Regions from separate parts of the Bacillus sp. JK106 genome, predicted to be linked through region 1. Evidence: riboswitches for the same ligand, from Rfam matches in the RefSeq annotation. Region 1 holds a riboswitch; each other region holds the start of a gene.

Region 1 (6,664 bases):
TTAAATTTGTGATTTCAGCACATGCCTATAAAATAAACGGAATAAAGGCATAAAACCCTTATTCCGGCAAATCGCTTTCATCCTCTTCTGAAAGGAAATGATAGGATTCATGCAGCATGAGCGCGTATTCCCCTTCTTTCGTCGGGTGCGGTACATACTCAGCCTCGTTGATATACTGCTCTTCCCTTTTCTTCATATGACAGACCTCCTTTTCAATTTTAGATTGTCCAAAAGAAGCTCCGTTATCATAGGAAAGAAAAAATCACTTGCGGGGCGGGACATGCAGCTATATTTTTCGGATCGTGAAAAAGTTCCTAAGCAGCCACGGGCCCGGTTTGAAACCGAGCGTTAATTGCCACGCGCCGATCGCCTGCAGTCCGAACTCCCGAACGAGAACCATTTTTTCACTCATGCTCCGTACATCCTCAAACCACACTTCATGCGTTCTTCCATTTTCATCAGTATACCGGAAGTAAGGGGAACGCTCCTGCTGGGAATAACGGATCATTGATTGATGCTTCATCGCCGTTTCCATGGCGCGCTGATTGGAGATGGCGGATCCGATCGTTCCCGGACGGTACGGAATCACCCAATCATACCCGTACAGCGGAACACCGAGAATCACTTTTCTTCTCGGCACCCTGCTGATGGCAAAATTGATCGTTTGCCTGACCTCTGTTAAAGGCGCCACGGGTCCCGGCTCACTGCCGGCGTGGTGCCAGTCGTACGCCATAATGAACATATAATCGACGACGGCTCCGATTCCGCCGTAATCATATCCCCTCAGCCACGGCACTGCATCACTTGTTTTCGCCGGAACCGATATCGTTAACGCGAGCTGATGCTCTGAAAGCCGGGTTTTTAACTGCCGGAGAAATCCTGTGAAGAGATCCCTGTCAGCTTCTCTGACCCGTTCAAAATCGATATTTACACCGCCGTATCCCTTTCTTACGGTTAAGGAGACGATATTGTTGACGAGATTCGTTCTTGCCGCCGGATTTTGCAGCACTTGATGGGCTAATTCCGGACTGAATCCCCCTTCTGTCAGATTCGTAATGACGGCAAGCGGGCGCACTCTGTTCTGCCATGTGGTTTCTATTGCGGTTCTGTCGTTTAAATCGTTCATGATATCTCCGTTCGGGCCGAAATGATATTCAAACAAAGAAATCGCCGAAGAATACGGCGCAAAATCATTAATGAGCTCTCTATCCGCTTCAGGCGTCCGAATGACATAAAATTGCAGGGTTCCCGCAAGATAGTTAGAGATATCAGGGATCTTCACTTTCATACCCGTCCGCAGCCGGTTCGGCGGAATATCCGGGTTTGCCTGCATCAGCTTCATCTGCGGCACATAAGCCTTACCTGCGATAACGGCATACGTATCATTCGGCTGAACCGTATATTCATTAATGGGGATTAAAAGCGCCTGTCCCGGCACGATATTCGTTTCCTCAAGCCCGTTGACGCTTCTGATGCTGTCAACAGGATATCCGTACTTTCTGCTGATGGAAAATAACGAGTCGCCAGACTGCACTGTATGAACAAACATAGATGTCCTCCGTTTCCTTTTGATCAAAAGGGGTCTTCTTATCTTTATGAATGATCCTCCGGTCCGATTCCAAACTCTGTTCGGAGAAAGGCTGTTTACAAATCAGACATGATCAACTATGATGATGTCATCATAAAAAACTGTATAGGAAACGCACTAGGGGTGCTGTTATCGGCTGAGATAAAACATGCGGCAGGCGTGTTTTGATCCCTTATAACCCGATCTGGATAATACCAGCGTGGGGAAGTGCAGATTGACCGGAGCGCAGGGTTTTTCCCCATGCGTTTTCGTTCTGCTGCTGCATATTCCCTCGGATATGCAGTTTTTTATTTTTCATTAAAAAACGGGGGAGGACACCGCAATATGAAACTTACGATCAATCGTCTTTCGTAAAATCAACTCTTCATACAAACAACTATCCGATAAGAAAGCAGGAGATCACAATGAAAAATTGGAAAATGAGAGAAATTGTCGTCATGTCCGTCATCAGTGTTGTATTTGCTGTCATTTATTTAGTATCAACTCATGCAAGCAATATAGCGGCAGGATTTTTCGGCCGGATGAGTTATGAACCGATTTACGGTATCTGGTTTATCGTCTCTGTGATTGCCGCGTACATTATTCAAAAACCGGGAGCGGCTCTCGTTTCTGAAATCATCGCCGCGTTTGTGGAGTGCTTACTCGGAAATCCGTCAGGACCGATGGTGATTCTGATCGGGATCGCACAGGGAATCGGTGCGGAAGCGGTCTTTTTAGCGACACGCTGGCGGGTGTATACCCTGCCCGTGCTTCTTTTATCCGGTATGGGGTCTTCTGTGACAAGCTTCATTTATGACTTGTTCGTTTCCGGATACTCTGTTTTGAATCCGGGTTTATTAGCCGTCATGCTTCTCATCCGTCTGGTCTCAGGTGCGCTTCTTGCCGGCCTTCTCGGCAAAGCAATCAGTGATGCGCTGGCTTACACAGGAGTGCTGAACGGCATGGCGCTCGGAAAACAATTCAAGAAGAAAAAGAAACAGGTGAACCAAGATGCAGGCATCTGAACCCCTTCTATCGGCCAGCTGTCTTACCTTTTCTTATGATCAGGATGAAAAGCCGATTTTTCAAAACGTGTCCTTTCAGCTCCGCAAAGGAGAGCGGGCTTTATTGCTCGGGCCGAGCGGATGCGGCAAAAGCTCGCTCGCTCTCTGTTTAAACGGTCTGTACCCGGAAGCATGCGATGGGGTTCAATCAGGAACCGTTTCTTTATACGGAACACCTCTTTCACATCTGACAGAACCCGCCGCCAGATCCATCGGCGTCGTGTTTCAAGATCCGGACCAGCAGTTTTGCATGCTATCGGTTGAAGATGAAATCGCCTTCGGTCTGGAAAATTTGCAATATACAAAAGAAGATATGGACGCGATTATCGATGACGTTTTAGAAAAATTAGAGATCACTCATCTGAAAACGCGAGCGATCGCTTCGCTGTCAGGCGGTTCAAAACAAAAAGTGGCGCTTGCCTGTATTATTGCGATGGAACCGGAACTCATTATTTTGGACGAACCGACGGCACAGCTTGATCCATATTCCGCACGTGAATTAGTGCGGCTGATCAAAGATCTTCAAGCAAAAAAAGGCTTCGGCCTTCTCGTTATCGAACATCAGCTTGATCACTGGGCGCCGTGGATGGACAGGACGATTGTGCTTGACGAAACGGGTCAGAAGGTGATGGACGGAGAGACGGATGTTATCTTTGAAACCAAGATTGAAGAGCTGATGCAGCTCGGCATTCCGATTCCGCGTGTGATCTCATTGCAGGAGCACGTCAGCATTCCTTTTACATTGTGTAAAGAAAATCTGTTTCACGAACCTGTACCATCTCTGCCTGAACCCAGGCCCGTTGCGCTTTCGGCAGAAGACGCGCTGAGCGTTCACGGGCTGTCATTCTCAAGAGGAGCAGACGTCATTTTTCAGGATGTGAGCTTTTCCGTAAAAAAAGGTTCAATCACCGCGATTGCCGGCCCTAACGGAACAGGAAAATCCACGCTCCTTTCTGCCGCGGCCAAGCTCATCCGTCCGCTGGGCGGAGACATCAAAATAGGCGGCAGACCGATTGATTCCTATTCTGAAAAAGAGCTGCGGCGGCAGATCGGATATGTTTTCCAGAATCCTGAACACCAGTTTGTCACAGATTCCGTCATTCAAGAGCTGATGTTCGGTTTTGAAAGCAACAGAGCCGCAAAGGAGAAAGCTCTTCAGCTGTTAACCCGATTCGGCCTGAGACGCCATGCCTCACAGCATCCGTTTTCTTTAAGCCAAGGACAAAAACGCCGGCTCAGCGTCGCGACGATGCTTATGCACAATGTGAACGTTTTGATGCTTGATGAACCGACTTTCGGACAGGATGCCAAAACGGCGCGGGAGTGTATGCAAATGCTCCGTGAGATTCAAAAGGAAGGAACGGCTGTTTTGATGGTGACACACGATATGGAACTCGTCTCGGATTATGCCGACACGATCCTTGTGCTCTGCGGCACGAAACTGGTATTCCGGGGAACTCCCGACGCTTTGTTTTCTGATAACATCGGGATCGCCGAGCAGGCACATTTGGCTTTGCCGCTGCGGTATGAATGGATGAAACACGACAGGAGGCGGAGAAATGAACTTGCGGCTGGAGGCTGTTAACCCGTCAATAAAGGCGGCGGCTGTATTGTTATGCGTCATTATGCTGTCGTTTATTTATAATCCGTACACCCCTGCTTTGTTTTATATCATCATTGCGGGAGGCGTCCTCTCAGCGGGGCGTGTGCCGCTGAAAAAATGGCTGCTGTTCACGATTCCGTTTGTCATTCTGGCCTTCGGTTCTTTATGGACTGCCGCCGTATTCGGAAACGTCCCGACAACCGGAAGCAATCTGCTGTTTAAGCTCGGGCCGATTGCCGTCAACAGTGATAATGCGGCGCTCGGGATTTCTATCGCGTTTCGTATTTTATGTTTTTCTGCTTTGTCGATGATGTTTCTTTTTACAACCGATCCGATTCTGTTCATGCTCAGTCTGATTCAGCAGTGTAAGCTGCCGCCCAAGCTTGCATACGGCGTTATCGCGGGATTCCGGTTTCTCCCTCTTCTGAAAGATGAAATCCTGATCATCCGGCAGGCGCACAGAATCAGGGGTGCGGCGTCTGATTCCGGGCTGAAAGAAAAGCTCTCCGCCTTCAGGCGCTTCACCATTCCGCTATTGGCAGGCGCAATCAGAAAGGCGGAACGCACGGCGATCGCGATGGAATCTAAAGGCTTTACGGGGAGCCGAAACCGCACGTTTTACAGAACTGTTACTGTGCGCCGCGCCGACTGGTGCTTTTTCCTGCTCGTGCTTCTGTTATTCGGCGCAAGCTGGCTCATTTCATTGTTGTTTGTATAAAAACAGGCCGCCGGAGTGATTCGGCAGCCTGTTTTGTTATGTATGTTATTGATGATAATTGAGAGCCTGAGCGAGATTGGACTTGACCGTAATATCTGAGAAATTAATGCCGAGCTGTACGGCGGTTTGAGCGATTTCCGGCCTGATTCCGGATAAAGTGGACGTGACGCCGATCAATTTCAGCGCCTCAATTAATTTAAAAATCTGATGCGCCACCATCGTATCGACAACCACTACACCCGACAGGTCAATTAACAGATGTTCAATCAGCCGTTTTGCACATGTGCTCAGCGTATTCTCAAGAATGAATTTGGCGCGCTCCGTGTCAATATCGCCGACAAGCGGCAGCAGCGCCGTCCGTTTGCTCAGCGTGATAACCGGCGAGCTTAACTCCAAAATCATTTCTCTTTGCGCATTCAGCTGCATTTTTGAGTTATGCTCAGCATGATCGACAAACGTGTAAATCGTAAAATCAAATACTTGTGCAATTAAATTCTCCCATTTCTTCCTTTCTCCCTGAGCAAACGAAGATTCATGTTTATCGGCAAACGCATCATAATAACTGATGTATAGTCTCCGGTTTCTCATGAATTCACGGACCACATACTGGACGGGAGTATCCAGATGCTTCTGGTCTTTCGCAAGCTCAATCACCCACCGCTCGAACTCTTCTAAAAATTCTTTTTCCGGCATGATATACATTTTATTAATATGCCGGTAAAATTCTTTATCCTGCTCCGTCAGTTCTTCTGTGATGACGGGATTTGTCAAAGAATAAATCGAATTAGGATCCGAATCTTCCATCGTTTCGATCCACTCTTTCGCAATTTGATCCACTTGTTCTGAAAAATAGCTGTATAATGCTTCACTTATCTTCATATCTCTTCTCCTTTCCCATTTCCAATTATAGCGTCAGCGGGTCATGAATGAAAATGAAAGCTGTTAAACTATCCATTTATTTGAAATTTTTTAGTACGATAGATTACGCCTTTTTTATGAAAATGCTTCAAATGACTCTTTCCGGCCGGCATGCTCTGCCATAAAATAGTAGCAACACCCTTGTATCCACTCGCAAGCATAAAAAAGGAGGGCTTTTTTATGAATGGTGAAATGCATTTGATTCCTTATGTCACGGATGAACAGATCATGGATGTGAACGAGCTTCCTGAGGGGATTAAAGTGATTAAGGCGCCAGAGTTGTGGGCAAAAGGGTTTAAAGGCAAGGATATTAAAATCGCGGTGCTTGACACAGGCTGCGACATCAATCATCCTGATTTGAAAGACCGGATTGTCGGCGGGAAAAACTTCACCGATGATGACGGAGGCAAAGAAGACGTGATTTCCGATTACAACGGACACGGGACACACGTTTCCGGAACGATTGCCGCCAATGATTCAAACGGCGGAATTTCGGGTGTCGCGCCGGAAGCAAGCCTTTTAATCGTTAAAGTTCTCGGCGGTCAAAACGGCAGCGGCAAATACGAATGGATCATTAACGGCATCAACTACGCCGTTGAACAAAAGGCGGACATTATTTCCATGTCACTCGGCGGGCCGAACGATGTGCCTGAATTGAAAGAAGCCGTCACAAATGCGGTAAACAGCGGTGTTCTGGTCGTTTGCGCGGCAGGAAACGAAGGCGACGGAGACGAGCGTACAGAGGAACTGTCGTATCCGGCCGCTTACAACGAAGTGATCGCAGTCGGATCAGT
Region 2 (8,169 bases), 250 kb from region 1:
CACGGTGCGTTTGTCTGATTCAGTTTTTGCACCTGATCCCTCAGATCACGCAATTGCCGGAAGCAGGCTCTGATCGTTTCTGTATCGTCTGTCAGGGGAGCCATCGTCATCAGGCCCTCTACAGAAATGTTTCTAAACTCAGAAAGCTCTCTGATAAAGGGGATGACCTCCTCTGTTTTCAAACCGTGCTTAGACGGTTCAAGCGAAGTATTCACCTGCACAAAACAGCGAACCGCATGCTGCGCCCGTTTTTCAATCTCTTTTGCCAATGACAGTCTGTCTAAGGAATGAATATAAGATACACGGTCAACGACGGCCTTCACCTTTCTGGACTGAAGACTGCCGATAAAGTGCCACTCCGGGCTTCCTTTGACGACTTCCTGCTTATGGATAAGCTCGGCATCCCGGTTTTCTCCCAGACTTGTAATACCGGCATCAACGGCCTCTTGAGCCCTTTCAGCTGATACGTATTTTGTAACCGCGATGACGGTTACATCTTCGGGGCTTCGGCCCGATCTGTTACATGCTTCGTTTATTCTTTCGTTTATATGTCGTAATTGATCAGCAACACGCAAGATCTTATGCCTCCTTCATTCCGATAAAGGACATCATGCGTCCCGTTTTCCCTTTGTCGCGGCGGTGTGAAAAGAATAGTTCATGCTCTCGTTCGGTGCATAGACCGCTGACTGAAATGTTTTCTTCCGGAATGCCGCAATGTATCAGAAGAAGACGGTTGACCTCTTTTAAATCAAGCTGATACTGGCCTTTTTCCGTTTCGCATATGGCGGATTCAGCCGTAAAGGGCAGCGCCCGCACTTCATTGATGACGCGGTCGTCGACTGTATAGCTTCCCGCGCTGATGGACGGACCGATGACAGCCTGAATATCTGTTAAACGGGAGCCTTCTTCGTTTACCCAGCGTTCCGTCATGATGCGTCCGATTTGTTTGACCGTCCCCTTCCATCCGGCATGGGCAGCGCCGATAATGGATTTCACCGGGTCATAAAAATACAAGGGCACACAGTCCGCAAAACAAAGGGCCAAAAAAAGATTCGCATCTTTCGTGTAGAGCCCGTCCGTCCCGCGGAATGCGGAAGAATAGTCTCTCGCTCCTTTTCCTTTATCCCCGGCTGTCACGCGCCGGACGCGGTTTTCATGTGTCTGGTCGGCAAACACCCAGGAATCCAGATCAGTACCGCATAAGGACGCTATGACTTCACGGTTTGTCACAACATCATGAGCTTCGTCCCGGACGTGCAATCCGGTATTTAATGACTCATACGGAGGATTGCTGACACCGCCGTTTTTCGTTGTGAATCCGGCGATGACCTTTGTGTTAAGCTGATTCACACAGTTCCAGTCTTCTATCATGAGTGCCGAGGGGGTGGTAAGACTAAACGGGTGATATGTATTCATGGAGATCCAACCTTTCGACAAACATTAAAAAAGCGTAATTTCCCACTCATTTTAACACAATTTTAAGCATACGTTTAGCGGCTGATTGAAAAATGAGATAAATAAATGTGCCGGAAACATTGAGATTTCCGGCTTTTTACAAGTAAAGGGAGGATTACGCTCCCCCCTTTGGTTCATTTACACGCACTAAGATGACATCTTCCCCAATTTTAACTATATTTCGCCAAGGAATGATCATTTCCTCTTCTTTTCCGAAAAAACCGAGAACTTTTCCGCTGCCGCCTAAAATAATCGCCTGAATTTTTCCCGTTGTCACGTTAATATCAATATCCCCGATGCTTCCGAGTTTTTTTCCGTTCGACACGTTTACCACATCTTTTATTTGAAATTCAGATATGCTGATCATCCGTATCACGCCCTTTGCCCGTTCTTTTTCCTATTATATGAACGGCCGGGCTGAACCTTGTCACATCGGGCAATCTTTTTTGCGGCTGCACCAGTCGAGAATAAATCTCAGCATGATTTTCGTATAGTCCATAAGCTCATCAACGGACACTTCCTCGTTTACGGAGTGGGCGTTTTTTAAATCGCCGGGGCCGTATATGACGCTCGGAATCCCGGCCTGATAAAGCCACCCTCCGTCTGTTACGGTTTGGGAAACATCAATGACGGGCTCCTGTTTTTTGACGGCTGAGTGTGATGCAGCCAAGACAGAAACTGCCGGATGATGCGGATCGATTTCCAGCGCCGGGAACACCTCTCCTCTGTCTTCAATCATCGAAGATCCGCCCCATTTGAACACCGGCCTGTTTTCTTTGAGCCACAGATCACTGTCAGCGACACGATTAATATAGTCTTCGATTTCTGCAGCTGCTTGTTCGTGCGTTTCGTTCGGATAAAAGTGGACGGTGATCCATAACCGGCATTCATCGGCGACAAACGCTGCGTGTCTTCCGCCTTCAATGACGGCGGGGTTGATCGTATTGGTGCCGGGCGCAATGCCGGGATAGCTTTTCGTTACCGCCCAGTGACGCTCCAGCTCTCCCAAGGCAGTGATGATTTTCGCCATTTTTTCGATGGCGCTCGCTCCGAATGTGCCTCCGCCCGCATGAATCATATTGCGCCTCATGCCGTCATGAAATGTTTGTTTGCTTTTCAATTCTATCCAGCCGGTGATGACACCGCCCTGCCCCTGAATATGCAGGCTGCTCGTATCCGCGACAACCGCAAAATCCGCGTGATAGCCGCGTTTGCAGCATTCCAGCGTCCCCGCCTCGCCGACTTCTTCTCCGATTACAGACTGTACAATGAGGTCGCCCGGAAGCTTAATGCCGGCATCATGGATCAGCTTCAGAGAGAAAAGAACACACGCCCAACCCCCTTTCATATCAGCGGCGCCCCTTCCGATCAGCATGCCGTCTTTTACGAGCGGCTGAAACGGGTCAGAGTTCCAGTCTTCGCCCCCGGCTTCTGCCACATCAATGTGTCCGTTTAAAATCAGGCTTTGATGCCTGCTTGAATCTGTCCCTTTTAAAACACCGACTACATTCGGATCTTCCGGATACACATCCCACATATCGACCGAGCAGCCCGTTTCTTTTAAAAAGCCGGCCACCCACTTTTGGGCTTCTGTTGTATTTCTTGCAGGCGGAGCCGGTGTCGGAAAGGCGATCAACCTTTCAGCTATTTGTATTAAATCGCCCCGCCGTTTATCCGCCTGGTGTAACAGCATATCAATCTGATGCATTGGAAATCTCCCCTTTGGCTGTATCAAAAAACCCGTTTCATTAAAATGAAACGGGTAAAAAACGGATCTTCCTCCGCTTTTTTCACCGCTTCCCTCCGCCGGCATGATCCGGATCAGGTCCGTTAAGGGTTGAGACCAACGTCTCTCTCAGCTGCATGTCAGCAGCACCCCCAGGGTGAATTGATGTTATTTGACGGATGATGCCGCTTTTGCACGTGTTAAAAACGGGCGGCCATTGTTCCATAAGACATTGACAGGCGTATCGAAAAACGCTGTAAGCCGCTCGTCAGAAAGCATGTCCCTGATTTTCCCGGAGGCGAACACCTCGCCTTGTTTTAAAAGCAGCGCCTGATCAAATACCGGCAGAATTTCTTCAGCGTGATGGGTGACATAAAGGATGGACGGTGCATTTTCTTTTTCGGCGATCGACGTAATCGTGTCCAGCAGCTGCTCCCTTGCCATAAAATCAAGACCCGTCACGGGTTCGTCCAAAATCAGCAGTTCCGGATCAGCCATAAGCGCCCGCGCAATCAGCGCTCTTTGTCTTTCCCCTTGTGATAATGTTTCATACCGTCTGTCGGCGTAACTGATGGCGCCCAAATCCTTCAGAAGACCGATCGCTTTTTCCCTTACCTGCTCACTCGGAGTTTCGTACAGCCCGATTGAGGCGTACGCGCCGCTGAGGGCGATTTCAAAAGCGGAGTCCGCGGCATATAATTTGTGCTGAAGACCTGCCGAAACAAGGCCGATTTTCCTTCTGAGCCTGTCACCGAGCTCTGTTTTGCCGAATTGATGGCCGAGCACCTGCATCTCTCCTGAAGTGGGGAAGTAATAAGAGCATAACATATTCAGCAAAGCCGTTTTTCCGGCTCCGTTTAATCCGTACAGCACCCAATTTTCGTTTTTCTCAACGCGCCAGTTGATATCTTTCAAAATCCATTTCCCGTTTCTTTTTAATGACACACTGTCCAGCTGTAAAATCATTGCAGTTTCCCCCGTTTACTTTATTTAAATTTTCTAAAAACTTTTACACATTAGAATACATCACTTTTTTGCAAACGTAAACCATCGCATGAAAAAAGCCTTTAAACAAAGTTTAAAGGCTTTTTCCGTTATTGATGGATATTCTTATTCATTTGTTTAATGGCTGCCTTTTCAAGCCTTGAGACCTGAGCTTGGGATATCCCGATTTCTTCAGCGACTTCCATTTGGGTTTTCCCTTGGAAAAAGCGCTTTCGCAAAATCATTTTTTCCCGTTCGTTCAGTCTTCTCATGCCTTCTTTCAGAGCGAGCTCCTCAATCCATTGTGTATCCTTGTTGCGCTCATCGCTGATCTGGTCCATCACGTAGATCGGATCGCCGCCGTCATTATAAATCGGCTCAAACAGTGAAACCGGATCCTGGATGGCGTCAAGGGCAAACACAATTTCTTCATGGGGCACTTCAAGAACTTTGGCGATTTCCTCTGCTGTCGGCTCCCTGCTTGTCTCACTGATTAACCGCTCTCTTACTTGAAGCGCTTTATATGCGATATCGCGAAGCGACCTCGAGACGCGGATCGGATTGTTATCCCGCAAATATCTGCGGATTTCTCCGATGATCATCGGTACAGCGTATGTTGAAAACTTAACATTATGGCTTAGGTCAAAATTATCAATGGATTTCATTAGTCCGATGCAGCCGACCTGAAATAAGTCATCAACATACTCTCCTCTGTTGTTAAACCTCTGAATGACGCTTAAGACAAGGCGCAGGTTGCCGTTTACAAGCTTTTCCCTCGCTGAATCATCGCCCTCATCCTGCAATTGCCTAAACAGCTTTCTCATCTCTTCATTCTTGAGCACCGGTAATTTGGAGGTATCCACCCCGCAAATTTCGACTTTATTTCTTGACACGTTTTTCCCTCCCACTAGGAGCTGCTGTACAACGTTAAGTATCTCCTCGGGTGGGAAAAATATGCACCGCCATTTTACAGAAATAAACATCCGGCGGCGGCAATCCTTGCAGCAGTAAGGGCTGTCAGATGGAAAAAATTTTACACCATTTTGTTAAACTCTTTTCTCAGTCTTTTGATAATCCGCTTTTCGAGCCGGGAGATATAAGATTGTGAAATCCCCATCATGTCGGCTACATCTTTTTGTGTTTTTTCTTCTTCACCGACAAGCCCGAATCGCAGTTCCATGATCTGCTTTTCTCTATCATTTAATTGCTCAAGCGCTTTTTTCAAAAGTTTTTTATCCACATTGGCTTCAATGTCTTTTGTAATAATATCATCATCTGTGCCGAGCACATCCGAAAGCAGCAGTTCGTTTCCGTCCCAATCAATGTTCAGCGGTTCATCAAAGGACACCTCTGAACGGATTTTATTGTTTCGGCGCAAGTACATTAAAATTTCGTTTTCAATACATCGCGATGCGTAGGTGGCGAGTTTGATTTTCTTTTCCGGATTAAACGTGTTTACCGCTTTGATCAAACCGATGGTGCCGATGCTGATTAAGTCCTCGATATTGATGCCGGTGTTTTCGAATTTGCGGGCAATGTAAACGACAAGACGTAAGTTTCTCTCAATCAGGATGGCCCGCGCCGCCTGATCCCCGCTCGGCAGCTTTAATAAGAGCACCTGCTCCTCTTCTTTAGACAAAGGCGGCGGCAGCGCCTCGCTTCCTCCTATGTAATACACTTCATCGCTTTTCAGTCCGAGTTTCATCAGCCATTTATACCACAAATATGTCAGACGCAGCTTAAGTTTTTTCATCTTCCTCCCCCTTCTAAATACCACGCGTTTTGAGTATGATGAATAACAGACTTTTCGTCAGGAAACATGTTTTACAGCCTTCCCTGTCAGCATCTTCGGGTGAACAATTCCGTCAAATTCACCGTCCGCGGATAATGGCTTCGTGCTGATGCCGATCAGGCATTTTTCACATGCGATCATCTCGTCTTTTGTTAAAATCGTGACGTAATCCGGCTTTAAACAGAGTAAAAATTGATTGTCCTGGCCGACGCCCCTGTATGGAATCAGCCTCAGCTTATCCGCATGGCGGAACGAATCATCAAGCTGCTCTATCACTTCAAGCGGACTGGCGGATTTGATGAGGTCCGTTTCCTTTTCGCTGAGAATCGGAGCGAATTTGTCAATGCGGAGAATCATGACCGGCGTTTTCGTCAGCGGATCATACAGCTGATTCCCGGAATCCACCAATCCTTTCGCGCGGATTGTCTGTCCGCTGAATTCCGCCTGCACCATGACAAGTTCATCGTACTGAATGGACTTCGTCTCAATGTCTTCAATTCTCTTTTTCGAAAAAAACCATATGGCCGGAAACCCGATAACTACAAACATCCAGCTGATCGGGTCGCCGAATCCGGTCTGGCTTGTGACCATTACGCCTTGCTGCACAATTGATTCTGTCTGCAGCAGGGAATGTACGCCGATCATTCCCCCGCCGACGAGAAAAGTCGCGAAATAAAAGGCGAACAAATTTTGAAAAAAGTATCGGAACCGTTTAAAGCCAAAAGCCGTAAGCACGATGACTACCGAAAACGCCATTTTTCCCGCCGGATGCTCCACAAAGGGAGAAACAGGCGTAAACATCAGAAGCACAATGGCTGACCCGATGAAACCGCCGGCGGCCACTCTTCTTTTTTTCACCTGGCGTTTTAAAATAAAGGCGGTCAATAAAAGCAAAAGAGAATCAAAACAAAAGTTCAACAGCCAAATGACATCCAAATAGATTTTCACATCTGACCCCTTTCCTCTTTTGTCTTACATATCTGTTTCTCTCTCTTGTTTCATAAGTATAAAGCAAGCTCTGTGGGAAAGTCTGTCAATTAATGTTGAGGGTAAAGTACAATTTTTAAGGGATAACCGTTTTATTTGTCGAGGGCCGAAAAGGTTGATTTTCTATTGTTCCCTTCAACTAAAAAAGCGCTGCCGTGATTTGGCAGCGCTCTGTTTTTACTCATTGATATAAAGTTTTCCTTTAGCCGTCTGTCTCGTTTCATTTCCGTAGTCATCTCTTGCGATAACGTCAATTTTTGCTCCGCTTGCTTTGATGGAAAAAGCCGCCGTCCAGTAACCCTCATATCGTCCCGGAGAAATTTCTCTCAGCGGAAGCTCTGTTGCGTTTTGGCTCCCTGCCCGGGCGTTTGTCAGAGGCAGACGGATCACGAAGGAAGCGTCTAATTTCTTTCCGCTTGAAAAAGCGATTTTCACTGATTCTCCGGCTTTTAATTCCTTATCCGCTCCGGGAACCAATCCGGAAATGACGGGAGCATTGTAATTGACATCGATTACCGTCTTTTTCGTTGTTTTGTTACCCGCTTCATCTGAGGCCGTGACCTTGATCTCATTGCTGCCGTTTTCCAGAAGGGTTCTCGCTTGATAAGAACCGTTATTTACTTCAGCTTTTTTTCCGTTCACCTTTACCCATTTTAAATGGTCGTCGTGCACTTTTCCTTTTACAGTCACTGCTTCTTTATTTGTTTTATCACCGTTTGCCGGACTGTCAATCGTCACATCAGGCTTATCCTCATCCAGTATGACCGTGACAGGGCGTGACTCGTCGGTTGACCCGCTGTCTGTCACAGATGCCGCCGTCAGCCGATTGGCATCTTTAGTGAGTGTGACACCGGCCTGGAAATTGCCGTCTGCATCTGCTTTCGTTTCTGCGGCGGTTTTACCGTTATTGGTAAGACGGACAGCGGTTTTTGGTGAAGCCGTTCCTTTCACCGTGATTGACTTCTTGCTTGTAAATGACCGGTCTTCAGGCGACGTTATCTCAGGCACAGAAGCTTCGTAGTCGACCAAAGCCCTGATCATAAAGTTTCCGTCTGATTTATCGGCTTTTGACCAGCGGCCGTCGAGGTATTGCCAGTTTCTGTTCGAGTACGGACTGCCGTCATCAGATGACAGGGCAGGTGTATAAGGATCGGGTTTCGTCTGACGGAACACAAGATAAAAATCCTTTCCGACCGCGATTCCTTTTGAGCTGAGATCCACTTTG
Region 3 (8,169 bases), 410 kb from region 1:
GCACCATGTTAAATTGGTCATCAATTTTCACATTATAAAACATATATGAGAGTGATTTGCATATTGCAGGTCACTTTTTTTATATAATAAAAGCGTGAAGACTATCAATATAAGTTTCTTGCTTGTATCGTATATACTGCATTACCATTTGAAAAAACTTTACTAAAACCATTGACACCTTATAAAATGCATGTTATATTTATATACGTCGGTTGAACACGACGCATTACATGCCGGTGTGGCGGAATTGGCAGACGCGCACGACTCAAAATCGTGTTCCTTCTGGAGTGCCGGTTCGACCCCGGCCACCGGTATACAAAGGCTTCTACATATTGTAGAAGCCTTTTTTTTGTATGAAAATATCCTCCAAGGCTTGTGAAAACATGATACCTGCAGCAGGAGGAGCTGGATTCGGCGCACCGTGCTTATATTAAGGAAACACCGATTCGGCCGTGGAGTTTAATCTTTCCGATCGGCTGCTTTTGCTATTAACACTGTTTCTCAGCTGGTGGGGCGGCCATTCAAAAGCGATATGCTTGAGGTCATGTTAATCGCATTATTGGCAGCGGTTATTGCAGCATTAGCTCTTTTTATGTTTCAGCGCTTTCCTGCAGGCGAGCTTGTTACCCATTTTATTAAGGGCGGAAACGAATTGGTCAACGTTATTATTATGTTATCGCTGATTTGAGCCGTAACAGCAGTAGCTGAAAATCTGGGATTCTCGAAATATGTTACTTCTCATTTAACATCATGGATCCCTCATATGTTTATTGCGCCGTCTCTTTTTATACTGGGGGCTGTTATATCCTATTTTATCGGGTCATCCTGGGGGACTTGGGACGCTGGCGGTTCAGTTACATACCAGCTTATTATTAGCGATCGGGGCCGTGTTTGCGAGCGGAACATTTGGTTTGCTTCTCCCCTCAGTGATAATACGGTGTTGGGGATCAATGTTGTGAAGTATGCCCGTTCGAAGCTTGTTCCGGCGATTATCGCCGCGGGGATCTCCGTTATGTTATACGGTGCGTATTTCAGATAATAAATACTTTTTGAAGGCGTTATCCGAAATTGGGATAACGCCTTTTTAATGAGCTGTTATACTTGAGAAAAAAGAGGTGATGACATTGAAGCAGATTATTACAATGGGCGGCGGGGGGTTTTCAATGGAGCCGGATCATCTTGTGCTGGATCAGTATATTTTAGAGCAGTCGGCGCGGTCAAAGCCGAAAGTTTGTTTTTTGCCGACGGCAAGCGGAGATTCGGAGAATTATATCAGCAGGTTTTATCAGGCCTTTCAAAAGCTGTGGTGTGAGCCGGATCACTTGTCGCTGTTTAAACCGCCGGGTTCTGATCTCAGATCCTTTCTCATGAAGAAAGATATTATATATGTCGGCGGCGGAAATACGCGCAATATGCTTGTCTTATGGAAAGAGTGGGGGCTTGACCTTATTCTTCGTGAAGCTTGGGAAAACAGCATCATCTTGGCGGGTCTCAGCGCCGGAGCGATTTGCTGGTATGAAGAAGGAGTGACGGATTCAGCGGGGGATTTGCGAGAGTTAAGAGCTTTAGGATTTTTGCCGGGCAGCTTTTGTCCGCACTATGACGGAGAAGCGGAGCGCCGGCCGGTGTATCACCGCCTGATTTCCGAAAAGAAACTCAGGGCGGGCTATGCCGCTGATGACGGCGCTGCGCTTCATTATAAAGACGGTCAGCTGTTCCGGGCTGTCTCTTCCCGGGAAACCGCAAAGGGTTATCGGGTTTTTAATACCGAAGAAGGCGTTCGGGAAACAGAGCTTATGACCGTCCCGTTATCTGAATTTTGATAATATGCTTTTTTTTGTACACAACTTATGTTACGATGAGAGCGAAATCAATAGTTACTGGGGGTGCCCGTCTGAGCGGGCTGAGAGAGAAGCGGCGGCTTCTTAACCCTTTGGACCTGATCTGGTTCGTACCAGCGTGGGGAAGTAAAGGTTTTATTATTGTTGATGAAAACAATAATAGTTTCTTTCTGACTGCAAAACCGGGTTCTTCTTTGAACCCGGTTTTTTTGTGCTGGTGCTGAGCTTGGTTCTGTTATTCAAATGATAAAGGAGAGATTTGTATGCAAAATCAATCAGTACAGCAAGCGAACATTTCCATTATGTCGAGCTTTTCCGGCAGTAAAAAGGTTTATGCAGAAGGTTCTTCGCCCGACATACGAGTGCCGATGCGGGAAATCAGCCTTAGTCCGACAACGGGGGCGTTCGGGGAAGAGGAGAATGCGCCGGTCCGTGTTTATGATACGAGCGGATCGTATACAGACCCGGATGTACAGATTGATATTCATGAAGGTCTGGGGGCGCTCCGCACAAAGTGGATTACCGGGCGTGGAGATGTAGAAGAATATAACGGCCGGACCGTGAGACCTGAAGACAACGGCTATAAAAAAGAGGGCCGTGCCGCCGAATACCCCGGCCTGCAGCGGAAACCGCTTCGGGCCAAGCCGGGGAAAAATGTAACACAATTGCATTATGCGAGAAAAGGCATCATTACGCCGGAAATGGAGTTTATCGCAATTCGCGAGCATGTGTCTCCCGAATTTGTCAGAGACGAGGTAGCCAGCGGCCGGGCGATTATTCCTTCTAACGTCAACCACCCGGAAAGCGAGCCGATGATTATCGGCCGGAATTTTCATGTGAAAATTAATGCCAATATCGGCAACTCGGCTGTTACATCTTCTATCGAAGAAGAAGTCGAAAAAATGACGTGGGCGATTCGCTGGGGCGCCGATACGATGATGGACTTATCCACGGGAAAAGACATTCATACGACGCGTGAATGGATTATCCGCAACTGCCCCGTGCCTGTGGGGACGGTGCCGATTTATCAGGCGCTTGAAAAAGTTAATGGCATTGCCGAGGATTTAACGTGGGACATTTATCGTGACACATTGATTGAGCAGGCGGAGCAGGGCGTGGATTATTTCACCATCCATGCCGGCGTATTGCTTCGTTACGTCCCGTTAACGGCCAAACGCACGACGGGAATCGTATCCCGCGGCGGGGCGATTATGGCGCAATGGTGCCTGGCTCATCATCAGGAAAGCTTTCTGTACACGCATTTTGAAGAAATTTGTGAAATCATGAAGACCTATGATATCGCTTTTTCACTTGGTGACGGGCTTCGTCCGGGTTCGATTGCGGATGCCAATGATGAAGCGCAGTTTGCGGAATTGGAGACTCTCGGAGAATTGACGGAGATTGCGTGGAAGCACGATGTGCAAGTGATGATCGAAGGACCGGGTCATGTGCCGATGCATAAAATTAAGGAAAACATGGACAAGCAGCTGGAAATTTGTAAAGAGGCGCCTTTTTACACGCTCGGCCCATTAACGACGGATATCGCTCCGGGCTATGACCACATTACTTCAGCGATCGGCGCGGCGATGATCGGCTGGTACGGGACGGCGATGCTTTGCTATGTCACGCCGAAGGAGCATTTGGGGCTGCCGAATCGTGATGATGTAAGAGAAGGCGTCATTACGTACAAAATCGCGGCACATGCCGCAGACCTTGCTAAAGGGCATCCGGGTGCACAGATCCGTGACGATGCTCTGTCTAAGGCGCGGTTTGAATTCCGTTGGCGTGATCAATTTCATTTGTCACTTGATCCTGAAAGAGCAATGGAATATCATGATGAAACACTGCCGGCTGAAGGCGCAAAAACGGCTCACTTCTGTTCGATGTGCGGCCCGAAGTTCTGCAGCATGAGAATTTCTCAGGATATTCGTGATTATGCGAAGGAAAACGGACTTACTGAAGACGAGGCCGTCAATGAAGGGCTGAAAGAAAAAGCAAAAGAGTTTGCAGAGAAGGGAAGCCGCTTATATCAATAAAAGAAAAGATGAAGATGGAGTGTGTCCATCTTCATCTTTTTTAGAAAAACGGTGAACGGCGAAGCGGCGGAATGCTCTGCTCGAAGCGGAATATATTTTCCGGATCATATTTCGTTTTGATTTGACGGAGGCGGTGAACATTTTCTCCGTAATACGTTTGCAGCCAGTTTCTGATTTCTCTATCAGGCCAATTCACATAATCTCCCATCGTTTCTCTTGATAGGGACGTTCTCAGTCCTTCGATCCAGCGGACATTTTGTCTTTCTTCTTCAGCAGATGTCCAAGTTGTAATATATTCTTGGGCAATGATTGCGTTGCGATAGTAGAATGCCGTTTGGTCCGGAGCGATCCGTCCGGCCGCCCCGCCGAGAGATTGCTGCCAGACACTGGCGTTTTCGTTCGGAGCGTGCTCTAAATAGCGCTTTAAAGTGGATATTGCGCGTGTTGATAATGGTTTTTCAATAAAGGATCCTGACCGCTTCATCTTTTGCGGCTGATTGCCTCCCGGGCTGTTAAAAAAGGCTGCCGCTTTAATAAATGGCACTGTCTTGACCATGCCGCTTGTCGGTTTTCCCGCTTTCATTAACGGAGCCAGCAGTTCTTTCAGCTCCTCTTTTGTCCCGGTAAATTGACCGAGCGCTTCTATGCGGTTGACTTCCTTAGGCCAAAACTGAATTGATGAGGTAAGCCGGTTGTCTGTAAATGGAGCCCAGCGCTGCCACGTGTTAAATACTTCCTCAAAATCATTCCAGCCCCAAGTGACAGAAAAAACAGACACGCACGAGATCGGCACGGCTTTAAACATCATGGATGTGACAATGCCGAAGTTGCCTCCCCCTCCGCCCTGAGATGCCCAAAATAGATCAGAGTGCTTTGAGCGGTTGACCGTGATCAAGTCAGCACCCGCTTTTTCGTCCGCTATGATCATTTCGAGCTGGAGGAGACGATCGCAAGTCAGTCCGGCAGTCCTTGTTAAATATCCGATTCCTCCCCCGAGCGTCAGCCCCGTGATTCCCACATTCGCAATGGTTCCCGCAGGAAGGGTCAAGCCGTACCGCCAGAGTGTCCGGTAGACTTCCCCCAATTCGGCTCCCGCTTCAATCGAGACCAGCCGCTTATCCTCATTTACTCTTATTTTCTTCATTTCACTGAGATCAATGACTAGTCCGTCATTTAGCAGAGAAAAATTTTCGTAGCTGTGTCTTCCGCCTCTGATACGGAAAGGCACATTGTTCTCACGCGCCCATCTCACCGCATTGAGGGCGTCATGTTTGTTTTGACAAAACACAATGATGTCTGGATATCTTTGCAGGCTTAAATTGATATTGGTTCTTGCAGCATTATAGTCCGGGTCATCTTTTTTGACGATGCGACCGGTCAATGTTGTCTTTTCCACATTCTCACTCACTTTCACTTGTAATCTGCTATGTTTTCTAGCATATGCGGAAAAATGAGAGAGTGTATGAGGAAAACCCCCGGAAGGACACGATATTTTAAATTATAGTTGACAGGTAGGGATTGTATGAATTAACATAATCATTACATATTTCCAAACGATGGCTGATCGGATCACCGAAGGCTCTTATCTATTAAACAGATAAGGGCCTTTTTTGCGTGAAAGTCATTAAATGAAAAGCGGAGGGATGAAAAGTGGCGTTAAAAAAGGTATCACATGTGCGCAAAAAGAGCAAAAAACGGAAAAAGTACAGAAAACACACATTGAATTTCGAACTGCTTGTAGAGAAAAACAAACGGGAGATTATGAGAAATGAGGAACAGATGGAGCAGATTTATATAAAGATAGATGAAAAGCATGCGGGGGTTCGATAAAGATGAAGGGAAAATGGAGGATAAAAACAACGGTACTCGCGCTGTCGGTATCCATCATGTTATCAGGGTGCGCGTTAGGGAGTTCCGGGGAAGAACCGTCATCTGCGGCTGATAAAAAGGAAGAAACACGTATCGCCCATGTCAAGACAAAGGAATTTAAAGCTTCTCATCCGGCGGCGATTCCCGCTAAATCGAAAGCCAGAACTGACACTTTTGTTGCTGGGATTTCCGCGCCGGGCGGCGTGTTTCTGCCGTACTTCTACGAAAACGGCTGGGATGGAAATGCGACAGATCCTATTTTTGAACCGTTAGTCAAACTGGATAAAACGGGGAAGCCTGCTCCGGCTCTTGCGGAAAGCTGGAAAATTTCCAAAGATCAGCTAACATACACGTTCCGTTTAAGAAAAAATCTCGTTTTCAGCGACGGTTCACCGTTGACCGCAAAGGATGCCGCATTCACTTTAACACTGCTGCATGATCCTGCATACGCGGGCTATGAAGATATCACCACGGCTTATATTAAAGGCGGTAAGGCTTACAAAGAAGGAAAGGCAAAGACGATAGAGGGCATTCGCGTCCTTGATGACAGAACCATTCAAATTACGACTGAGAAAGTCAGTGCGAAGTCGCTGCTTCTTTTGGGCGGGCAGGTGCTGTCAGAAGCTTACTACGGGAAGAAATATCAATTCGGCAAACTGGACTATTTAAAAGAGCTTTATGCCAAACCGCTCGGAGCGGGACCTTACCAATTTACAGAATACCTTCCGGGACAGGAAATACGCTATCAGGCTAATGAACACTATTATGCCGGAAAACCGAAAACGGAAAAGCTGATTTATAAAATTATCGATCCGTCAACTTCCCTTCAGCTGTTTGAAACGGGTGACCTTGATTACGCTTCTTTCTCACCTGATGATGATACGGTTCAGCATTTAAAAAGTCTCGGTTTTGCCAATATAAGCGTATCTGTCGTGAATGATTACGGGCTTGTATACGTCAATCACAAGCGTCCGCCTTTTCAAGATAAGAAAGTGTCCCAGGCGCTTATTTACGGACTTGACCGTCAAAAAATCGTCGATGTCCGCTTTAAACGCTACGGAGAGGTCGCGAATGTTCCGGTGTCTCCGGTTTCGTGGGCTTATGATGACAAGGGTGTCAATCGGTACGCGTTTAACCCTGAAAAAGCCAAAAAGCTTCTTGATGAAGCAGGCTGGAAAACGGGCAAAGACGGTGTACGTGAAAAAAACGGCAAAAAGCTTGAAATCAGCTATTACACATCTAAAGCGGATGATGATTTCATCCCGATAGCGAAAGAAAATTATGCGGACATCGGAATCTCATTAAAACCGGAAGTGATGGATTTTAATACAGAAGTAGCGAAAATCAATGACAAACAATATGACCTTGCCGCCGTTTCCACCTCGCAGATTCTTGATCCGAATGACACGGTGGAAAAGCTGGCTTCCGGCCATCCCAATAATGTGACGGGGTATTCCAATCCGAAAGCGGACCGGCTGATAGAGAAAGGAGCCGGCACGCTTGATATCAGCGAAAGAAAAGAGATTTATCACCAGCTGTACCGGGAGCTCGGGGAAAACCCGCCTTACATTCTGATTCATTACCGTCAGAGCGCAAGGGCGGTCAGCGGAAAAATAAAAGGGCTTGAGCCTGACAATTATTCTGGAATCAGTTCAAGTCTCTCAAATGTCTCAATTCGATAGAACGGTTGGGCAAAATACCCGATGCATCCTGGGGATTTTGCCCTTTCAGCGGAAAGGAGGGGCTTTTTATGAAACGGTATGCCGCAGAACGATTCATTCAAATGCTTGTGATCTTATTCGGTACGTCCTTTATTATTTTTTTCTTATTCGCCATGCTGCCGGGCGATTATATTGATTCCAATGTAAATCTGACTCCGGAAAGAGCGAAGGAGTTAAAAGCGCTTTACGGGCTGGATCAGCCGATTTGGAAGCGTTATGTGACGTGGCTCGGAAATGTGCTCAGCGGAGATTTTGGGTTTTCTTTGAAATATCAGGAGAACGTCCTGTCACTGCTTCGGAAATATGTCTGGAATTCGTTTTTTGTCGCCTTTTTGGCGTTGCTTGTCACATGGTCAGCCGCGATGATCACGGGTGTCATATCCGCTGTCAGGAAATACTCATGGTTTGACGGGATCGTGACGTTTCTTGTTTTTGCTTCCATGGCGTTTCCGTCTTTTTTTATCAGCCTTCTGTTTATTAAGTGGTTTGGGGTGGATTTGAAAATATTGCCTGCCGGCGGGATGATTGATACCGGAAGCACGAGTACAGGTTTTTCGTACGTGCTTGAAGCCGCCAGGCATATGATTCTTCCGGTCGTGATTTTATCTATGCTCGGCATCGGCTCGCTGACAAGGTATTTCCGCTCCGGCATGCTGGACGTGATCAGACAGGATTATATCAGAACGGCGAGAGCGAAGGGAT
Region 4 (8,169 bases), 140 kb from region 1:
AATACGGGTTGGCTGAAACATCAAGCCCTGCCCGTCTGAGCTGCCCCGCAAGATTTTGCAGATCAAACTGTTCGGAAATCCCCGTTCTGATCTGCACCGTGTTCCGCCCGCACAGAACCGCCGCTTTTGTCTGATTTTCATAGGATAAAAACGGAAAATCGTTTGTGCCGCAGCTTGGACAATCAGCCGACTTAAGACGGGCGACGTTTATTTCTGACCGTTCATTTTTCCATAAATCAAAGGAACGGAGAACATGCTCGATAGATCCGCCCGTTAACAGCTTCAGCGCATCTGCTGCCTGAAAAACGGCCGTCTGCAATACAGCCGGGCTGATGATTCCCGCCGTATCGCATGTCATACCGCCTAAAGGCAATGTCTCAAGCAGACAGTGAAGGCACGGCGTGACACCGGGAATGACGGTAAAAGAGAGCCCGTAGCTGCCGACACAGGCGCCGTACAGAAAGGGAATCCCTTTCTGCACAGCCGCATCGTTCACAATCAGTCTCGTTTCAAAGTTGTCGGCGGCATCCACGATGAGGGAGGCGTCACGAATCAATCCGGGTGCATTTTCCGCAGTGACATCCATGACAAATCCCTCGACCTCTACATCGCTATTTATAGACCGAAGCCGTTTTTCAGCCGCCGCGGCTTTCGGCATTTCCTGTCTGACATCGTCTTCGGTATAAAGCTGCTGGCGCTGGAGATTACTCCACTCCACATAATCTCTGTCAGCGATCGTTACCTTCCCGACCCCTGCTCTGACAAGCATCTCCGCACTTGCCGTCCCAAGCGCACCCGCGCCGATAATCACGGCATGAGACGACCGGAGCTTCTCTTGGCCGGTGGGACCGATCGGCTGAAACAGCTCCTGTCTGGAATATCTGTCCGTCATACCGGAAGACCGTCTCGCGGACTGCTTGCAGTTCCGTAATCTTTCACCGGAATTCTCCCGGCTTCATAAGAAAGACGGCCCGCTTCTACGGCAAGCTTCATCGCCCTGGCCATTTTGACCGGATCATCTGCGCCTGACACAGCGGTATTTAACAGCACGCCGTCAGCCCCGAGCTCCATCGCGTAGGCGGCGTCTTTTGAAGATCCGACGCCGGCATCGACAATGACCGGCACCTTCGCCTGTTCAATGATAAAAGAAAGATTCAGCGGATTTAAAATTCCCTGACCGGAACCGATCGGCGAAGCGCCCGGCATAATGGCATGCACCCCGAGCTCCTCAAGACGTCTTGCGAGCACGACATCATCCGACGTATACGGAAGCACGATAAATCCCTCTTCGAGCAGCTGTTCTGATGCTTTCAGCGTTTCAACCGGATCAGGCAAAAGTGACCGGCTGCATCCGATGACTTCTACTTTTATCATGTCACAAAGCCCTGAAGCTTTGGCAAGCCTTGCGATTCGGACCGCCTCTTCAGCCGTTGCGGCGCCGGCCGTATTCGGCAGAAGCGTGTATTTAGACAAATCAAGCTGTTCGAGAAAGTTAGGCTGAGACTCTTCAAAGATGTTCATCCGCCGCACCGCAAAGGTTAAAATATCTGATTCCGAGACGGCCACCGCCTCTTTCTGAATCTCAAAACTCGGATATTTTCCCGTTCCTAACAGCAATCTTGACCGAAACTGTTTTCCGCCTATTGTTAACATCCTCATCCGCCTCCTACAAAATGGACAATTTCTATGACATCGCGGTCACACAAACTTGTATTTTCATAATTCTTTTTTTCAATGATTTCTTTATTTCTCTCCACAACTACGATTCTTTGGTCAAGCTGGTACAATTCAAGCAAATCCTGAACCGTCCCCTCTTTTCGATTCCAATCAATTTGTTTTCCGTTCAGCTGAAGGATCATATATGAACAGCCTCCTTGCGATCGATTCGAAACGCTTCTTCCCATTCCTGTTTAATCTGTCTTTCCATGATCATATCCCGCACCATTTCAGCCGTTGCCGGCGCCAACAGGATGCCGTTCCGAAAATGGCCGGCGGCGAAGATGATGCCGCTGTCTTCAGGGTGTTGCCCGATAAACGGCTTGCCGTCTCTTGTTCCCGGCCTGAGCCCCGCCCAAAACCGGTCTATTTTCATATGTTCGATGGCGGGAAGCATGGTTTTCGCTTTTGCAATGACGGCCTCAATTCCTCCGATGTCAGGCGTATCGCTCCAGTCACCCTGTTTCATCGTGGCGCCGATGACAAGCCGGCCGCTTTTTCTCGGGACGACATAACAATGATCATGGTAAAGGGTTTTGGTCAGCGGGGTATCGTCATTCCACACGGAAAGGCATTCTCCTTTCACAGGAAAAAAAGGCTGTCCCAAGCCGAGCTGGCTGAAAAACCGGCCGCTCCATACACCGCTTGCAACTGCGACTTTGTCAGCATAAACATCCCCGCCGGACGTTGTGATGCAGTATTCTCCGTTCACCCGTTTTACGGAGGTGGCTTGTGTATGCTCATATATGTGAGCGCCATAGCGCCGCGCCCCTTTTGCATACGCTTTGCAAACATAGTACGGTTCGACATGGACATCGTCTTTTATAAAACTGGCGCCGAGAATGTCTTTTGAAGCGTAAGGCTCTTTTTCAAGGGCATCTTCCGCTGAAAGCCAAGTGACGGAAGGCAGATCATCCATCTTCCGTAAACGGGCGATATCTTCTTCGGTATACGCCAGTTTAAGCATTCCGCCGTTATGGCGCCTGATGTCAATGCCGCAAACTTCCTCAAGCTCTTGCCCCGCCGCTTCATACAGCCTTTGACTGTGCATGGCAAAATCAAAAAACGCATCCCGTTTTTCACATTCCGCATGAGCGCCCAGCATTCCCGCGGCAGCGCTTGTCGTTTTTCGGCCGACTTCTCCGCCTTCAAACAAGACAACGTTCTGCTGCGTCTTCGCCAGCTCATAAGAAATGGCGCACCCGATAATTCCGCCGCCGATCACCGCCGTATCATAGTGTTTCTTCATAATCGGCCTCCCTTACCGCGCGTGCATACCGTTTTGCCGCCTCCTCAGGATTTTCAGCTGAGAAAATGCCTGACATGACGGCAATTCCGTCCGGCTTCGCCTGCTTTGTGTGTCCGATCGTCTGCAGTGTCATTCCGCCGATTGCGATAACGGGGATGGAAAGCGTGCGTTTGATCTCTGAAAGCAGGCTGATGCCTCTTGCTTCAAGTCCTTGTTTACATTCGGTTTCAAATATATGGCCGAACACCACATAATCCGCATCTTCCTTTTCAGCTTGGATGGCTTCTTCCAGCGAATGAACCGAACGTCCGATATGAAGATGGGGAAATCTGCTTCGCACCTGTTTTACGGAAAAGCTGCGGGACGGAAGCTGAACACGGTGTATGTTGGCAAAAAGCGCGATATCCGCCCTGTCATTGATGATCAATTTGTCCTTATCCGCACCGCCCTTTTTCAAAAGGGACAAAAGCTGCATGATCTCTCCCGCTGTTTTATCCCGCTCACGGATATGGATAAAGCTCACTTCGCGCTGAATCGATAGAATATCCTCGGCCAGCTCGGCAACGGGTTTGCGATTATCAGTTACCGCGTGCAGCTCCAAAGGATTCCACCTCTTTTCCGTCCTTCTCGGACCAGCCTTCTTTTTGATAAGCCATTCCCCAAAATTGATATTCATAATAGCTTGAAATCACAAAATTCTCTTTCATTTTTGCACGGATTTCCTCTGTGCTGTTTTCAGCAATCTCATCAAAACGGCTGATCTGTTCTTCGACCTGCTGTCTGAACCAGTCTCCGCCGTATGTACCGACCCATTTTTCATAAATCGGATGCTCCGGTTTGCACTCTTTTAAGTGTTCGCCGACTTCATAATAAAGCCAATAACAGGGCAGAAGCGCAGCTAATATTTCTCCAAAATTGCCGCTCATCACCGATCTGTACATATGAGACGTATAAGAATAGGCGGTCGGTGCCGGTTTAAATGCCGCACGCTCTTCTTCCGTAATTCCTAAAAGCTCCGTAAACTCGCGGTGCAGCGCCATTTCCGCTTCATATGTCCCTTGAGCGTGGCCCGCCATCCTGCCCGTCGTAAACAAGTCTTCGGCATATGCGGCGCCGAACGCCTGAACTTTTGCAAAATGCGTCAAATAGTAGGAATCTTGCAGCACGTAATAGCTGAAACGGTCAATCGGCAGGCTTCCGTCACCGATTCCCGTTACAAACGGATGAACAAAACTTCCGTCCCACCATTCGGCAGCCGCCTGTCTGCATTCTTCAGAAAATGTCATCATGTCTTCCCCCCTGATAAAATAAAAAAACCACTTTCCCGCATCGGAAAAGTGGTTTGGAATTTAAATGGATAAAAGGAACCCCAAAAAAATACCGCTCCACTTCCCTACGCAGGTCTGAACCTGTTCAAGTTATGAGGGTCTAAAAGTCTCACTTTTATCTCAGCCCTTATGAAGGACACCCCTAGTGGTCATACGATTAATGATTTATTTGTTATGCCTTCTATATTATCACGAATTGCAATTTGGTCAAGCTTCAAGGATTTTTCTCAGTTCCGACACGTAGTTGCGCGAGCCCGTGACGATGAGACGGTCTCCTGTTTTCAGCCGCGTGTCTCCGTGCGGAACGATGCTGTCCACACCTCTGAAAATCCGGACGAAAATCACATCGCCCATCAGCGGAAATTCCCGCAGAATGATGCCGTTATACGCCGGGTTTTCCAGATTGATCTGATATAACGAAGACTCCTCATTCGTCAGGAGGCTCATCACGCCCGGCGCCTCAATTAACGCGCGCAGCAGCGTTTTTGTAGACATAAGGATAGAAAAAATACTGATGCCCTCTTCTTTCAGTTTTGTTTCATGCTCAACCGAGCCGACGCTTGCGATGATACGCTCAGTCCCTTTCTCTTTCGCTAGTAAGGCGATTTCAGCGTTCACATCTTCATTTCCCGTCGCCACGACAAGAATATCCGTTTTAAAAATACCGTGCGACTCAAGCGTGCCGGGCTCGTAATCAGAAATCGTGTCAACTGAAAAAACGGATTCCGCAAGCGTTTCCCCGGCATTTTCCTGATACACATGGACGACCCGTACTTCATATTCCTCCTCTGGCAATTCCAGCGTAACCGGGAGCGTCATTTGATTGGCGCCGATAAATGTAATGCGCTTTTTTTCCTGCGGCGCGCTTTGCCGTTTGAATAATTTCTTAAAGCCGATCGGCGTGATGATGCTGGCAATAACCGCAACTAAAGTCAGCGCGCCGGACATATTGGCGCTGATAATGTGGAGCCTTTCTCCGATCGTAGCCGCCGCGATAACAAGCGACAGCGTGGACGTCAGCAAAAAGCCCGAAGCAAACACGGTTCTTTTGTCGTACCATTTCTTTAAATAAAACACCGGGAACATTTTGCTGATAAACAGCGCAAGCAGAAGAAGCGGAATCATCGTTAATGTTTTCGGATCTTGGAAAAGCGTCCAAATGTCCAATTTCACCCCGACCATGACGAAAAAGATCGGAATTAAAAACCCGTAGCCGAAGGAATCCAGCTGTTCCACCATTTCTTTATTCGGAGACAGAAGCGATACCAGAACGCCTGCCAAAAACGCGCCGAGAATATTTTCCGCCCCGAGAGATTCCGATAAAGCGACAAGCACGATAATCAGTGTGAAAATGGCTCTCGTGCCGATCTGCACAGTGCCTTTAGACATCGACTGCACAAATGAACGATGTTTAAAGATCCTGCCGAAGAAATACAGCACGACCCCCGCGGCAAAGAGAATCAACAGAAGCCACATATTTCCGCTGTCTTCTCCGTAAAGAGAAGAGAAGAAAGCGAGCAGAATCATTGTAGCCAAGTCCGCGATAACGGCGACAAGCAGGATAATCTGGCCGATATTGGAGTTCATGATCCGTTCTTCTTTTAAAGTCGGGACCACCACACCGAGTGATATCGTCGAAATAATAAGCGTCATTAAAAATGCGTTTTGTATAAAACCGGCTAATACAAAGGCATAGGACAGCAGCAATGATAAAATAAAGATGCCGAAAAAGATAATCAGTGCGGCAGAAAACGTGTTGGGCGCTTCCTTGCCGTTCGGAAGGAATTGTTTTTTCTTCCCTTTCTCAAATGAAGAAAAATCAATTTCCAAGCCGCTTAAAAACATTAAAAAGATAAAGCCGAGAACAGACAGCGTCTCCAGCCACGTGTCTCCCTGAACGACAAGATTCAGGCCGCTTTTTCCGATAATAAGCCCCATGATGATCTCCGCGACGACGACGGGGATGCTGAGCTTAAACCGATGTAAAAGGAGCGGCGTCAAAAAAGCGACGATCAAAACGACGACTAAAGATGCGACTGATGTGTGTTCCATTTGTAAATACCTCCTTAAAACAAGGGTTATAAAAGCCCGCTTTAAGCGGGCGAAACCTTACTTTTTTTTAAAAACATAACGCATATTCTAACAAGGCTGAACGCGAAAAAAAAGTGATAAGGCTTTATTTCTTTAATTCTTTTTTAATTTGTGCAAAAACAGCGTAATTAGGTATAGGAATTAGCCCCATAATAAATAAAAAACCGTTAATAAGGAGGCTGACACGAATGGCTTACGACATCATCAGCGATATACACGGATGTTATGACGAAATGATCGCCTTAATGCAAAAGCTCGGATATGAAGTGAAAGACGGAACGCCCGTCCATTCTGAAGGCAGAACGCTTGTCTTTGCGGGGGATTTAACGGACAGAGGCCCAAAATCCGTAGAAGTGATGCGTTTTGTGGCAAAAGCATATGAAAAAGGAGCCGTCCGTTATGTCCCGGGAAATCATTGCAACAAACTGTATCGTTACTTAAAAGGAAACCCCGTAAAAGTGATGCACGGACTGGAAACGACGGCAGCCGAACTGAAAGAGCTGTCTCCCGCCGACAGAACGGAAGTCTCCGGACAATTTATCCGATTATATGAGTCAGCGCCGCTTTATGATATTTTACATAATGGCGATCTCGTTGTCGCTCACGCCGGCATAAAAGCTGACGATATCGGTAAATACTCGCGTAAGGTAAAAGAATTTGTTCTGTACGGCGATATTACGGGTGAAACGCATCCCGACGGCAGACCCGTCAGAAGAGACTGGGCTGCCGACTATGAAGGTAAAGCGTGGGTTGTGTACGGCCATACCCCGGTAAAACGCCCCCGGATCGTCAACCGTACGATCAACATTGATACAGGGTGCGTCTTCGGCAATCAGCTGACAGGCTTTCGTTTTCCGGAGCATGAAACCGTCTCTGTGGAAAGCTCAATGCCCTATGATGCTTCACGATTTCGCGAGGATCACGGCAGGCAGGCATGAAAAAAGCCCGAAACCGATAAACGGTTCGGGCTTTACATGTGTTCAATTAATGTTTTCATATCGTCAGGCACCGGGGCGTGAAAAACGAGCGTTTCTCCGGTCATGGGGTGTACGAATGAAAGCCGCTCACTGTGAAGAGCCTGCCGGGCAATTCCCTCATTTTTTCCGCCGTACAGTGTATCACCGACTAACGGATGGCCGAGGTAGCTCATGTGCACCCGGATTTGATGCGTCCGCCCCGTTTCCAGCCGCAGGGCTGCAAGCGTAAACGCATGTCCCGCTTTTTCCGTTTGAAAATGCGTCACCGCTCGTTGTCCATCCGGCGTTACCATCCGCTCAATAATACTGTCGTGTTTTCTTCCGATGGGCGCGTCCACCGTTCCTTCCTTCTGCAGCATGATCCCGTGTACGACAGCGAGATACCGCCTGCTGACAAGCCCCTTTTTCTGCGCTGCCGACAAAAGAGAATGGGAAAGCCGATGTTTGGCGATGAGCATCGCCCCCGATGTATCCCTGTCAAGGCGGGTGACAAGATGAACCGTTGATGGCACGCCGCTTTTTCGGTAGTGGCTGATCACTCCGTTAGCGATGCTTTCCGACGGGTGTTCTCTTGATGGAATTGAGGAGACATACGGCTGTTTATTGACCACAAGCACATGGTCATCTTCATAAAGAATATCAAGCGGAACCGGCTCAGGCAAAAGCGTTTCACTCACATGCTCCTTCGGAAATTCAATCTTAAGCACGTCTCCCTCCGCTAACACGGTGCGGACGGTTACATGCTCTCCGTTCACAAGCAGGTCTCCCCCGCCGAATTTAATGTCAGCGAGAAGCCGCTTTGAAATGC

Evidence for each region. A riboswitch is a leader RNA that binds a small molecule or an ion and turns the genes downstream of it on or off. The one in region 1 is predicted to bind thiamine pyrophosphate.
Region 2: linked by a shared signal. The riboswitch ahead of ACWJJS_RS08775 (acetylornithine deacetylase) and the one ahead of ACWJJS_RS07730 (ECF transporter S component) in region 1 are both predicted to bind thiamine pyrophosphate.
Region 3: linked by a shared signal. The riboswitch ahead of thiC (phosphomethylpyrimidine synthase ThiC) and the one ahead of ACWJJS_RS07730 (ECF transporter S component) in region 1 are both predicted to bind thiamine pyrophosphate.
Region 4: linked by a shared signal. The riboswitch ahead of tenA (thiaminase II) and the one ahead of ACWJJS_RS07730 (ECF transporter S component) in region 1 are both predicted to bind thiamine pyrophosphate.

What each region holds. Positions count from the first base shown of each region.
Region 1 is NZ_JBSJQC010000002.1:410,599-417,262, reverse strand. Features, by position in the region: gene ACWJJS_RS07740 (transcriptional regulator SplA domain-containing protein) at 59-196, opposite strand; gene ACWJJS_RS07735 (glycoside hydrolase family 18 protein) at 287-1,549, opposite strand; TPP riboswitch at 1,698-1,811, shown strand; gene ACWJJS_RS07730 (ECF transporter S component) at 1,993-2,592, shown strand; gene ACWJJS_RS07725 (ABC transporter ATP-binding protein) at 2,579-4,216, shown strand; gene ACWJJS_RS07720 (energy-coupling factor transporter transmembrane component T family protein) at 4,191-4,952, shown strand; gene ACWJJS_RS07715 (STAS domain-containing protein) at 4,998-5,831, opposite strand; gene ACWJJS_RS07710 (S8 family peptidase) at 6,051-6,664, shown strand, end outside.
Region 2 is NZ_JBSJQC010000002.1:657,562-665,730, reverse strand. Features, by position in the region: gene ACWJJS_RS08790 (YggS family pyridoxal phosphate-dependent enzyme) at 1-575, opposite strand, end outside; gene pgeF (peptidoglycan editing factor PgeF) at 580-1,416, opposite strand; gene ACWJJS_RS08780 (YlmC/YmxH family sporulation protein) at 1,571-1,822, opposite strand; gene ACWJJS_RS08775 (acetylornithine deacetylase) at 1,883-3,163, opposite strand; TPP riboswitch at 3,237-3,345, opposite strand; gene ACWJJS_RS08770 (ABC transporter ATP-binding protein) at 3,350-4,147, opposite strand; gene sigG (RNA polymerase sporulation sigma factor SigG) at 4,276-5,058, opposite strand; gene sigE (RNA polymerase sporulation sigma factor SigE) at 5,199-5,918, opposite strand; gene spoIIGA (sigma-E processing peptidase SpoIIGA) at 5,976-6,905, opposite strand; gene ACWJJS_RS08750 (S8 family serine peptidase) at 7,122-8,169, opposite strand, start outside.
Region 3 is NZ_JBSJQC010000002.1:4,207-12,375, forward strand. Features, by position in the region: tRNA gene ACWJJS_RS05520 (tRNA-Leu) at 233-314, shown strand; gene ACWJJS_RS05525 (hypothetical protein) at 755-1,039, shown strand; gene ACWJJS_RS05530 (Type 1 glutamine amidotransferase-like domain-containing protein) at 1,125-1,823, shown strand; TPP riboswitch at 1,873-1,983, shown strand; gene thiC (phosphomethylpyrimidine synthase ThiC) at 2,105-3,877, shown strand; gene ACWJJS_RS05540 (FAD-binding oxidoreductase) at 3,918-5,273, opposite strand; gene ACWJJS_RS05545 (FbpB family small basic protein) at 5,528-5,707, shown strand; gene ACWJJS_RS05550 (ABC transporter substrate-binding protein) at 5,710-7,428, shown strand; gene ACWJJS_RS05555 (ABC transporter permease) at 7,497-8,169, shown strand, end outside.
Region 4 is NZ_JBSJQC010000002.1:267,497-275,665, reverse strand. Features, by position in the region: gene thiF (thiazole biosynthesis adenylyltransferase ThiF) at 1-892, opposite strand, end outside; gene thiG (thiazole synthase) at 889-1,659, opposite strand; gene thiS (sulfur carrier protein ThiS) at 1,656-1,859, opposite strand; gene thiO (glycine oxidase ThiO) at 1,856-2,965, opposite strand; gene tenI (thiazole tautomerase TenI) at 2,949-3,566, opposite strand; gene tenA (thiaminase II) at 3,544-4,251, opposite strand; TPP riboswitch at 4,339-4,447, opposite strand; gene ACWJJS_RS06900 (monovalent cation:proton antiporter family protein) at 4,501-6,345, opposite strand; gene prpE (bis(5'-nucleosyl)-tetraphosphatase PrpE) at 6,573-7,322, shown strand; gene ACWJJS_RS06890 (RluA family pseudouridine synthase) at 7,355-8,169, opposite strand, start outside.